One region of the Rhodococcus sp. 06-1460-1B genome, then DNA from elsewhere that is predicted to be linked to it. Evidence: riboswitches for the same ligand, from Rfam matches in the RefSeq annotation. Region 1 holds a riboswitch; each other region holds the start of a gene.
What was found. A riboswitch is a leader RNA that binds a small molecule or an ion and turns the genes downstream of it on or off. The one in region 1 is predicted to bind cobalamin.
Positions count from the first base shown of each region.

Region 1 (2,196 bases):
CAAGGTCCGGGGCAGGCGCAGCTCCCAGACGATTCCGTCCTGGATGCGACCGACTCCCGAACTCCCGATACCCATGTGCGTCAGTATCACTCGATACACGTCGGGCACCGACACGTTCGCGGGTCCGATGGTGACGGCGACGCCGATCGAGAGCACCAACAACGCCGATCCTGCGAGCAGCAGTGGGACGAGCACCCCGCGATCGGTGCGGCTCATCGCGACGCCATTCCCCAATCCTGCAGGGCGGCCGCAACTTTCTCGACACCGTCGATCGTCCGAATGGACGGGTTCAGATCGGCACCGTTGACGACGATGTACCGCTTGTTCTCGACGGCGGGCATTCGGTTCGTGACCGAATTCGACTCCAGGAAGCCGATTTTGCTGTCCAGGGCGTCCCCGGCGATACTGCGTCGGCTCAGATCTGCGAGCACCAGTGCAGTCGGGTTGCGATCGAGCACACTCTCCCAATTGACCTGTGGCCATTCGTCGGTGGTATCGGCATAGATGTTCTCGGCGCCGACGGAGTCGGTGATGATGCCCGACGATCCGCAGCAACCGGCCATGTACGGCGTATCGGTGTCGGCGAACCAGTAGGCCAACGACACACCTGACGCGTCGACCGAACCGGAGGCCTTCTCGAACCGATCCTGCAGTTCGGCGACCAGGCGCTCGCCACGGTCTCGCACGTCGAAGACCGCCGCGAGATCACGAATCTCCCGATAGACGGTGTCGATCACCAACGGCTCCGTGCGAGCACCGTCGGAATTGACGCTCTCGTCGGTCTTGCCCTGACAGTCGGTGGGCGAGAGGTAGTTCGGGACGCCGAGTTGCTCGAACCTGCTCCGATCTGCGACTCCCCCGGGTCCGAGGGTGCCGCCGAAGGACGCGGACACGAAATCGGGCTCGGTATCCAACACGACCTCGAGCGATGGCTTGTTGTCCGCGAGCCTCGGCACCCTGGCGTTCTCGGATTCGAGGTTCGAGCGGACCGGGTCGGTCCAGGTGGCGGTGCCCACCATCCGGTCTGCGAGGCCGAGCGAGAGCAGTATTTCCGTCGAGCTCTGATTCAACGACACCGCGCGTTGCGGTGGTGCGTCGACGACGACGTCGCGTCCGCAGTTCTCGATGGTCAGGGGATAGTTCCCGGAGGTGTCGGTGGACGCGTCGGGGGTCGACGCGGTCGAACAACCGGAAACCAGAAGGATGGAGACAGCGCCTAGTGCGGCGAGAGAGGTACGCATCGAAGAGCTTCCTGCTTGGGGCTCGTGTCGCGGAGCCGCGGGTGGGGTTCGATCACGACGTCCGAGCATTCGGACTTCGAGCTCTCACCCGTCACCGTTGCGCGCCAGCTCCGGAATTGCACCGGATTCCCTCGTTCGTCGCCTGCTGACCCTATCGCGCGAGTGGGCCGCGAGGTCAGTGCGCCGGCGTCGAGACCGGTACCGACGGATACGAGCTCGGAAAGGCTCTGCGCGCGACCACTACGACTGTGAGTGCCACAGCCACCAGGATCGTCGCCGCAGCGGTCACCGCCCCGATACCCCTGGCGTCGACGACGACGCCTCCCACCAGGGCCCCGGTGGCAATGGCCAGTTGGAAGGCGACGACATAGATCGCCGACGCCTTGTCGGCGTCGGCAGGGGCGGCCCGAACCACGGCGGACTGGATGCAGACCGGCAGTGTGGTGAATGCCAGACCCCACAACGCGATCGCCCCGACAGCAAGGACGGCCAGGCTGCCCGGTGCTGCGCTGAGGGTGCCCCACAGGACCGCCGTCGCGGCCGCGACGGCACCCAGAGCAGCGATGGTGGAGGGCCGCGGCCAACGGTCGTACGTTCTGCCGATCACCCAGATACCGACGACACCGAACAAACCGTAGAGCATCAACATCAGCGTCAAAGTGGTTCCGGCCGAACCGATTGCACGATCGACGATGAGCGAGAAGTACGTGTACGCGGCGAAATGGCCGAGGACGGCCAGGAACGTCACTCCACACAGGATCGCCAGGGTGCCGTCGAGCACGCGCGGTGATTTCTTGTCGCCCGCAGCTGCCCGGGTGACCGGTAGTGCGGGGAGGACGAAGTAGAGCGCCACCGCGATAGCGGCGGCGACGACACCGAGAATCGTTGCAGCAGTGCGCCACCCGAACCACTGACCCATGGCCGCGGTGATCGGATTACCGGCGACCAACGCCAA
Region 1 is NZ_NOYS01000037.1:118,636-120,831, reverse strand. Features, by position in the region: gene CH268_RS22245 (FecCD family ABC transporter permease) at 1-216, opposite strand, end outside; gene CH268_RS22240 (ABC transporter substrate-binding protein) at 213-1,241, opposite strand; cobalamin riboswitch at 1,248-1,371, opposite strand; gene CH268_RS22235 (MFS transporter) at 1,417-2,196, opposite strand, start outside.

Region 2 (2,196 bases), on a different contig from region 1:
CGGCGTCCAGCGAATAGGGAACGTGGAGCAGTGAGCACGACGACGACACCGCCACTGCGCGTGCATGTCTGCCGACCTCGTACAGTGTCTCGAGCACGGCGTCGAGATCGGTGCGCCAGACATTGCGTCCGTCGACGACGCCGGCCACGACGAGCATCGTCGAGGTAGCGCGAGTAGCTGCAAGTTGCTCGGCCACACCAGGAACGGTCAGATCGATTGCCAGGCCCTCGATCCCGGTGGACGCCACTGCGGGCAGCGCGTCGCCCAGGTCGCCGAAGTAGGACGCCAGCAGAATGGCCGGGCGGGTCTGCGAGGCTGCGAGTTGCTCGAAGCATCGGGTGGCCGCTGCGACGGTCTCGTCGTCGAGATCGCGCACCAGCGCCGGTTCGTCGATCTGGACCCACTCGGCTCCGGCTGCGGCGAGGAGTTCGAGCAGACGGGCGTAGAGCGGTATCAGTTCGTCCACTCGTCCCAGCAGCGAATCGGAGGAGCCGACGGACTTGGACAGCAACAGGAAGGTGACCGGTCCGATGATCACCGGACGTGCCGGGATGCCCAGTGCGCGAGCCTCGTTCACCTCGCCGAGCACCTTGTTCGGGTGCAGGGAGAACGTGGTCTCCGGCGAGATCTCGGGCACGAGGTAGTGGTAATTGGTGTCGAACCACTTGGTCATTTCGAGCGGGACGATGGTCTCGGTGCCGCGGGCCGCGGCGAAGTACCGATCGAGTTCGCCTTCGACCGCCTCGACTCGCGGTGGCAACGCTCCGAGGAGGGCCGCAGTGTCGAGCATCTGGTCGTAGTACGAAAAGGTGTTCACGGGAACGGAATCGAGCCCGGCTGCGAGTGTGCGCCAGTCGTTCTCGCGAAGATTCTTCGCGACCGATTCGAGGGCCTCGGCATCGAGCTTTCCGGCCCAATAGGATTCGACGGCTTTCTTCAGTTCTCGGTTGGGTCCGATGCGAGCCGAACCGAGCACGGTGGCGGTGAAATCGTTGTTCACAGTTGATCTCCAGGGTGACTACACGTGGGTGGTGCACCGTCTTCACGGGCGCGCAGATCCCGGTGAGCCCTGACCACAGCCGTACCAGGGTTACGCGCCCATTCCACGAGGCGGTGAACCGCTGCACACGGCGTGCACAGCACAGAGGGCAGGTATTCGGACTTGCAGGCGCGCGGACGAAGAGCCCACTCCTACTGGCCGTCGCTTCCCGAAGAGGCTTCTTCAGTGCGTGATGACGGCGGTCGTTCCTGCATACCGCTGCGGGACAGTCCCGGATTCTCACCGGGTTCCCTCTCGCGATGCGCCGTGACTGCACGCACCGCTCGACGCCGAGGTGAACTTCGGGGCTCCTCATGACCACCTGGCGAACCGACTGCAGGGACGAGCATAGATGCATCACGGGAGAGTCTGTTACGGTGCTCTTCATGCAGTGCACGTATTTCTGGTTTAGCAGGCCGGCCCCGGGTGGGTCAGCCAGCGACGCCATGCGCTGACCCTCCACCCCCACGAGCCGGATACAGACCGGCTCGAAGTGCGCGTGGAGCATGCGGAGCCGGCCTGGGAACAGGAAACCCTCTCATGACGCTCTCCCTCGACACCCCGTCACTCGACGATCAGCGCACGATCAGCATCAGTCCGCTGGTCGCGCCGTCGGTCGTACGCCGCGAGCACGCGGTGGACGACGCGATCTCGGCGAGTGTTCGTACCGGACGCTCCGGTGTCGTCGACATTCTCGACGGCCGTGACGACCGACTGATCGTCGTGGTCGGCCCGTGTTCGGTGCACGACACCGACGCTGCCCTCGACTACGCCCGACGCCTCGCCGCCACGGCAGCCGAGTTGGGCGATCGACTGCACATCGTCATGCGGGTCTACTTCGAGAAGCCGCGGACGACGCTCGGCTGGAAGGGTCTGATCAACGATCCGCACCTCGACGGCAGCTTCGACATCAACGAAGGTCTTCGAGTGGGACGCCAGCTGCTGCTGGACATCTCGGCGCTCGGCCTGCCCGTCGGCTGCGAATTCCTCGACCCGATCACCCCGCAGTACATTGCGGACCTGGTCAGCTACGGTGCCATCGGAGCACGGACCGCAGCCAGTCAGGTGCACCGGCAGCTGTGCAGCGCCTTGTCGATGCCGGTGGGCATCAAGAACTCGACCGAAGGTGACATTCAGGTCGCCGTGGACGGAACCCG
Region 2 is NZ_NOYS01000041.1:421,515-423,710, reverse strand. Features, by position in the region: gene metE (5-methyltetrahydropteroyltriglutamate--homocysteine S-methyltransferase) at 1-1,000, opposite strand, end outside; cobalamin riboswitch at 1,131-1,340, opposite strand; gene CH268_RS24930 (3-deoxy-7-phosphoheptulonate synthase) at 1,580-2,196, shown strand, end outside.
Region 2: it holds a riboswitch for cobalamin, as region 1 does, so the genes downstream of both, metE (5-methyltetrahydropteroyltriglutamate--homocysteine S-methyltransferase) here and CH268_RS22240 (ABC transporter substrate-binding protein) in region 1, are expected to answer to the same signal.

Region 3 (2,196 bases), on a different contig from region 1:
TCGGGCTCGTGAAGTACCTGGTGAGCGAGTTGGCTCAGTCGCAGGCCGATCGGGTCGAGACTCTGCGGGAGTTCGCGCCGACCGTCGTCGCCAAGGACTGGGAGCTGGTCACGGCCGGCCAGCGTGTGCAGGTGATCCGCAAGAAGGGACGCGGCGGCGTTCTCGAGTTCGGTACGGCTGTGGTCAACGCTGCCGACGGCAGCATCGCGGGCCTGCTCGGTGCCTCTCCCGGCGCATCGACAGCCGTACCGGCCATGCTGGACGTGCTCCAGCGGTGCTTCGGAGACAAGTACGACGCGTGGCAGCCCAAGCTCAAGGAAATGGTCCCGTCCCTGGGGGTCAAACTGGCTCAGAACAGCTCGCTGTTCGACGAGGTCTGGGCCTGGACCTCGAAGACGCTGGAGCTGGAAAGTTCGCGTGAGCTCGCACAGCACACGGGTGTGTGATAGCAAAAGGTATGAATACGCAAGCAGCAGCTCTCAAACGATCGTGGGCACTAGACCTGTCCAACAGCACGTTGTACGACCTGTTGAAGCTGCGTGTCGAGGTGTTCGTGGTCGAGCAGGCCTGCGCCTATCCGGAGTTGGACGGACGCGACCTGCTGACCGAGACGCGGCACTTCTGGCTCGAACGAGACGGTGAAGTGGTGTGCACTCTGCGTCTGCTCGAAGAGCACGACGACGGCGAGAAGGCGTTCCGTATCGGCCGCCTGTGCACCCAGCGTTCGGCCAGGGGACAGGGACACACCACGCGAATTCTGCGGGCCGCCCTGGCCGAGGTCGGTTCGGCACCGTGCCGGATCAACGCGCAGAGCTACCTCGTCGACATGTACGCCAAGCACGGCTTCCTGCCCGACGGCGAGGAAGTACTCGAGGACGGTATTCCGCACACTCCGATGCGTCGCGGTGGCGGCACCGCCTGGAGCGAGGCGTAACAGCCCGTTCGGATCCGAAGCTACGAATGCCACACACGTCCAGGCGTGTGTGGCATTCGTTCGTTCGGCGGTAGTGTTCCGTTCGAAGTCGAGTGCGGAGAAGTCCTGTGAGAATCAGGCGCGGTCCCGCCACTGTGATCAGGAGTGTTCTCCTGTCAGCCAGATCGCCGCCCGGCTTCGTGTAGTCCACCGAACGCTCGGCGCGGAACTCCGAGCACGAAGGGAATTGGTTGTGCAGCGAGAGAGCAGTGTCCCCGAACCGGGGTATCCGTTCAGTGCGATCGTCGGTCAGGATCAGCTGCGGTTGTCGTTGATCCTGTGCGCGGTGCACCCCGGTATCGGCGGTGTGCTGGTGCGCGGCGAGAAGGGGACCGCGAAATCGACGGTGGTTCGCGCGCTCGCAACTCTGCTGCCGGCCGTCGAGGACGAGGACGGTGCCCGCCCGGCCAAGCTGGTCGAGCTTCCGGTGGGAGCGACCGAGGACCGCGTGGTGGGGTCCATCGACCTCGAGAAGGTACTGCGCGACGGGGAACGAGCATTCCAACCCGGCCTGCTCGCAGCAGCACACCGCGGCGTGCTCTACGTCGACGAAGTGAACCTGTTGCACGACCATCTTGTGGACGTCCTGCTCGACGCGGCGGCGATGGGTCGCGTACATGTCGAACGAGACGGCGTATCGCATTCTCACCCAGCACAATTCGTCCTCGTGGGCACGATGAATCCCGAGGAGGGAGAGCTCCGGCCACAGTTGCTCGACCGATTCGGTCTGGCGGTCGAGGTCACCGCGTCGCGTGATGTGGACGTGCGCATGAACGTCGTGCGCAGGCGTATGAACTACGAGCGTGATCCCCACGCGTTCGCGGCCGCGTACGTCGACGAGGAAGCCGTCGTTGCAGCGCAGATCGTGGCCGCACGCTCGATCCTCGACGATGTGGTGTTGAGCGACAAGGAACTTCGGCGCATCGCCGCGCTGTGCGCATCGTTCGACGTCGACGGTATGCGCGCAGACCTGGTGGTCGCGCGTACTGCCTCGGCCCACGCCGCGTGGCGAGGCGCGAGCGAGGTGACCGAGGAGGACGTGCGCGTCGCGGCGGAACTGGCGCTACCGCACAGGCGTCGACGCGACCCCTTCGACGAGCCCGGTATAGACGACAAGCAGCTCGACGACGCCATGCGCGACGCCGCCGAACAGGCCGAGCAGCAACCCGATCCCGAGCCGGAGCCGGATCCCGACGGTGATGGAGGAGCACCGAAGCCCGACG
Region 3 is NZ_NOYS01000018.1:146,425-148,620, reverse strand. Features, by position in the region: gene mqo (malate dehydrogenase (quinone)) at 1-446, shown strand, start outside; gene CH268_RS06730 (GNAT family N-acetyltransferase) at 458-934, shown strand; adenosylcobalamin-variant (AdoCbl-variant) riboswitch at 1,020-1,112, shown strand; gene CH268_RS06725 (magnesium chelatase subunit D family protein) at 1,167-2,196, shown strand, end outside.
Region 3: it holds a riboswitch for cobalamin, as region 1 does, so the genes downstream of both, CH268_RS06725 (magnesium chelatase subunit D family protein) here and CH268_RS22240 (ABC transporter substrate-binding protein) in region 1, are expected to answer to the same signal.

Region 4 (2,196 bases), on a different contig from region 1:
CAGCCCGGGTAGATGGTGTCGGCTGCCGCCTCGGTGGTGTCGGCGACGAATCCGAACACGTGCAATCCGACTTTCAACTTCTCCGGCGAGTGACCCGCTTGCGCGCCCGCGCGTCGATACAGGTCGACGAGCGGCGCGAACTGGCGCGGCTCTCCGCCGATGATGGCGATCATCAGGGGTAGGCCCAGAAGCCCTGCACGAGCGAATGATTCGGGGGTGCCGCCGACACCGACCCAGATGGGTAGCGGATCCTGCAGCGGACGAGGATAGATCCCCTGACGGTTCAGCGCCGGCCGGTGCCGGCCGGACCACGTGATCTCTTCGTTGTCGCGAATCTGCAGCAGGAGATCCAGCTTCTCGGCGAACAAGGAATCGTAATCGGCCAAGTCGAGTCCGAACAGTGGGAAAGACTCGGTGAACGAGCCTCGGCCGACCACCAAATCGACTCGGCCCTTCGAGATCAGGTCGAGAGTGGCGAACTCCTGGAACACTCGCACCGGATCGTCGGCACTGAGTACCTTGACCGCGCTGCCGAGCCGGATGTTCTCGGTGCGCGCGGCTGCTGCGGCCAGAATGATCGACGGAGCGGAGTCGTAGTACTCGCTGCGATGGTGCTCACCGATGCCGAACGAATAAAGACCGACCTGATCCGCGAGGGCGATCTCCTCGAGTAGGTGCCCCATCCTCTCCTCCGGCGCGATGACGCGGCCGTCGGTCGGATCGGTCACGGAAGAGACGAAGCTGTCTACGCCCAGGTGCATTGGGTACCTCTCGATTCGGGATGGACGAACCCATCAGCGTCGATGAAGGTTCAATTATTCCAGTGGACGGTGGGCAGAAAACTACTACTCTCCCCAACGCTTCGCCTCATCCGCCGCGAAGTACATCCGCTGACTTGCACCGAAGCCGACCGACACAACGCGTCACGCCTGAGCTGTTATCGTGCGTGGGCGTTGGTTTTCGATGGCCGTGCTGGTCATCGGATCGTAAGAGGGAATCCGGTGAGAATCCGGAACTGCCCCGCAGCGGTGAGTGGAAACGACCGCGGTCATCGAGCACTGGGATTCGTCCCGGGAAGCGACCGCCAATAGGAGTCGTCCGAGAACGTCGTCGGATGGCGTGTCCGCGAGTCCGAAGACCTGCCACCGCGGCTGCGCCGCCGGCGTGGTCGCCTGTCGATCCCGAGGGACACGGTCGACGAGGTCGTCGTTCGCGCTGCGCGGATTCGCCTCGGAAGCCGTGCTTTTCGCAGGTCGCCAGGTCAGGGATCAGCGGAGAAAGTTGCGCATGCAGTCCAGATCGGTCCTGCCCCTCACTGTGCTCGCCGCCGCGATCTGGGCGGTGTCAGCACTGTCGGCACTGATGTTCGGGGCCGCGCACATCCCGGCAACCGACGCGATGGGCTACCTGTGGGCACAGCTGTCCGGCGGCACGATCGCCGTCGGCGATGTCCCCGACTACCGCATCGTCATCGATTCTCGGCTGCCTCGGGTGTTGCTGGCGACGGTCATCGGAGCAGGTCTGGCTGTGGTCGGACTGGTGGTGCAGGCGATGGTGCGCAACGCACTCGCAGATCCCTACGTTCTCGGAATTTCCTCGGGTGCATCGGTAGGCGCGACGTCGGTGGTCCTGTTCGGCACATTCGGTGCCCTGGGCATCTACGCACTCTCGAGTGCAGCATTCCTCGGCGCACTCGCCGCAACCGCCCTCGTGTATCTGATGGCACGCTCCCCGGTAGGGCTGGTGCCACTGCGCCTGGTCCTGACAGGTACCGCGTTGGGTTACGGATTCTCTGCAATGACCACCGTGCTGATCTTCCTGGCACCTCAGGGCGACGGCGCTCGCAGTGTGATGTTCTGGTTGCTCGGCAGCCTCGCCGGTGCCACCTGGGCCAGCGTCCCGCTGGCCGCCGCAGTCACCGTGGCCGGAGTCGCCGCGACCGCTCTGACGGCACGCAGACTCAACGCGCTGTCGATGGGAGACGAAGTCAGCGCGGCACTGGGCTTGAACGCGGCACGTCTACGGTTGTCTCTCTTCGTGACATCAGCGGCGATGACGGGGTGCTACGTGTCGATCTGTGGCGCCGTGGGATTCGTGGGTCTGGTCGTACCTCACGTGGCACGCTTACTGGTCGGGGCCGACCACAGCAGGCTTGTCGTGATCACCCCGGTCCTGGGTGCGGCTTTCCTCGTCACC
Region 4 is NZ_NOYS01000025.1:226,799-228,994, forward strand. Features, by position in the region: gene CH268_RS14225 (LLM class flavin-dependent oxidoreductase) at 1-761, opposite strand, end outside; cobalamin riboswitch at 938-1,161, shown strand; gene CH268_RS14230 (FecCD family ABC transporter permease) at 1,288-2,196, shown strand, end outside.
Region 4: it holds a riboswitch for cobalamin, as region 1 does, so the genes downstream of both, CH268_RS14230 (FecCD family ABC transporter permease) here and CH268_RS22240 (ABC transporter substrate-binding protein) in region 1, are expected to answer to the same signal.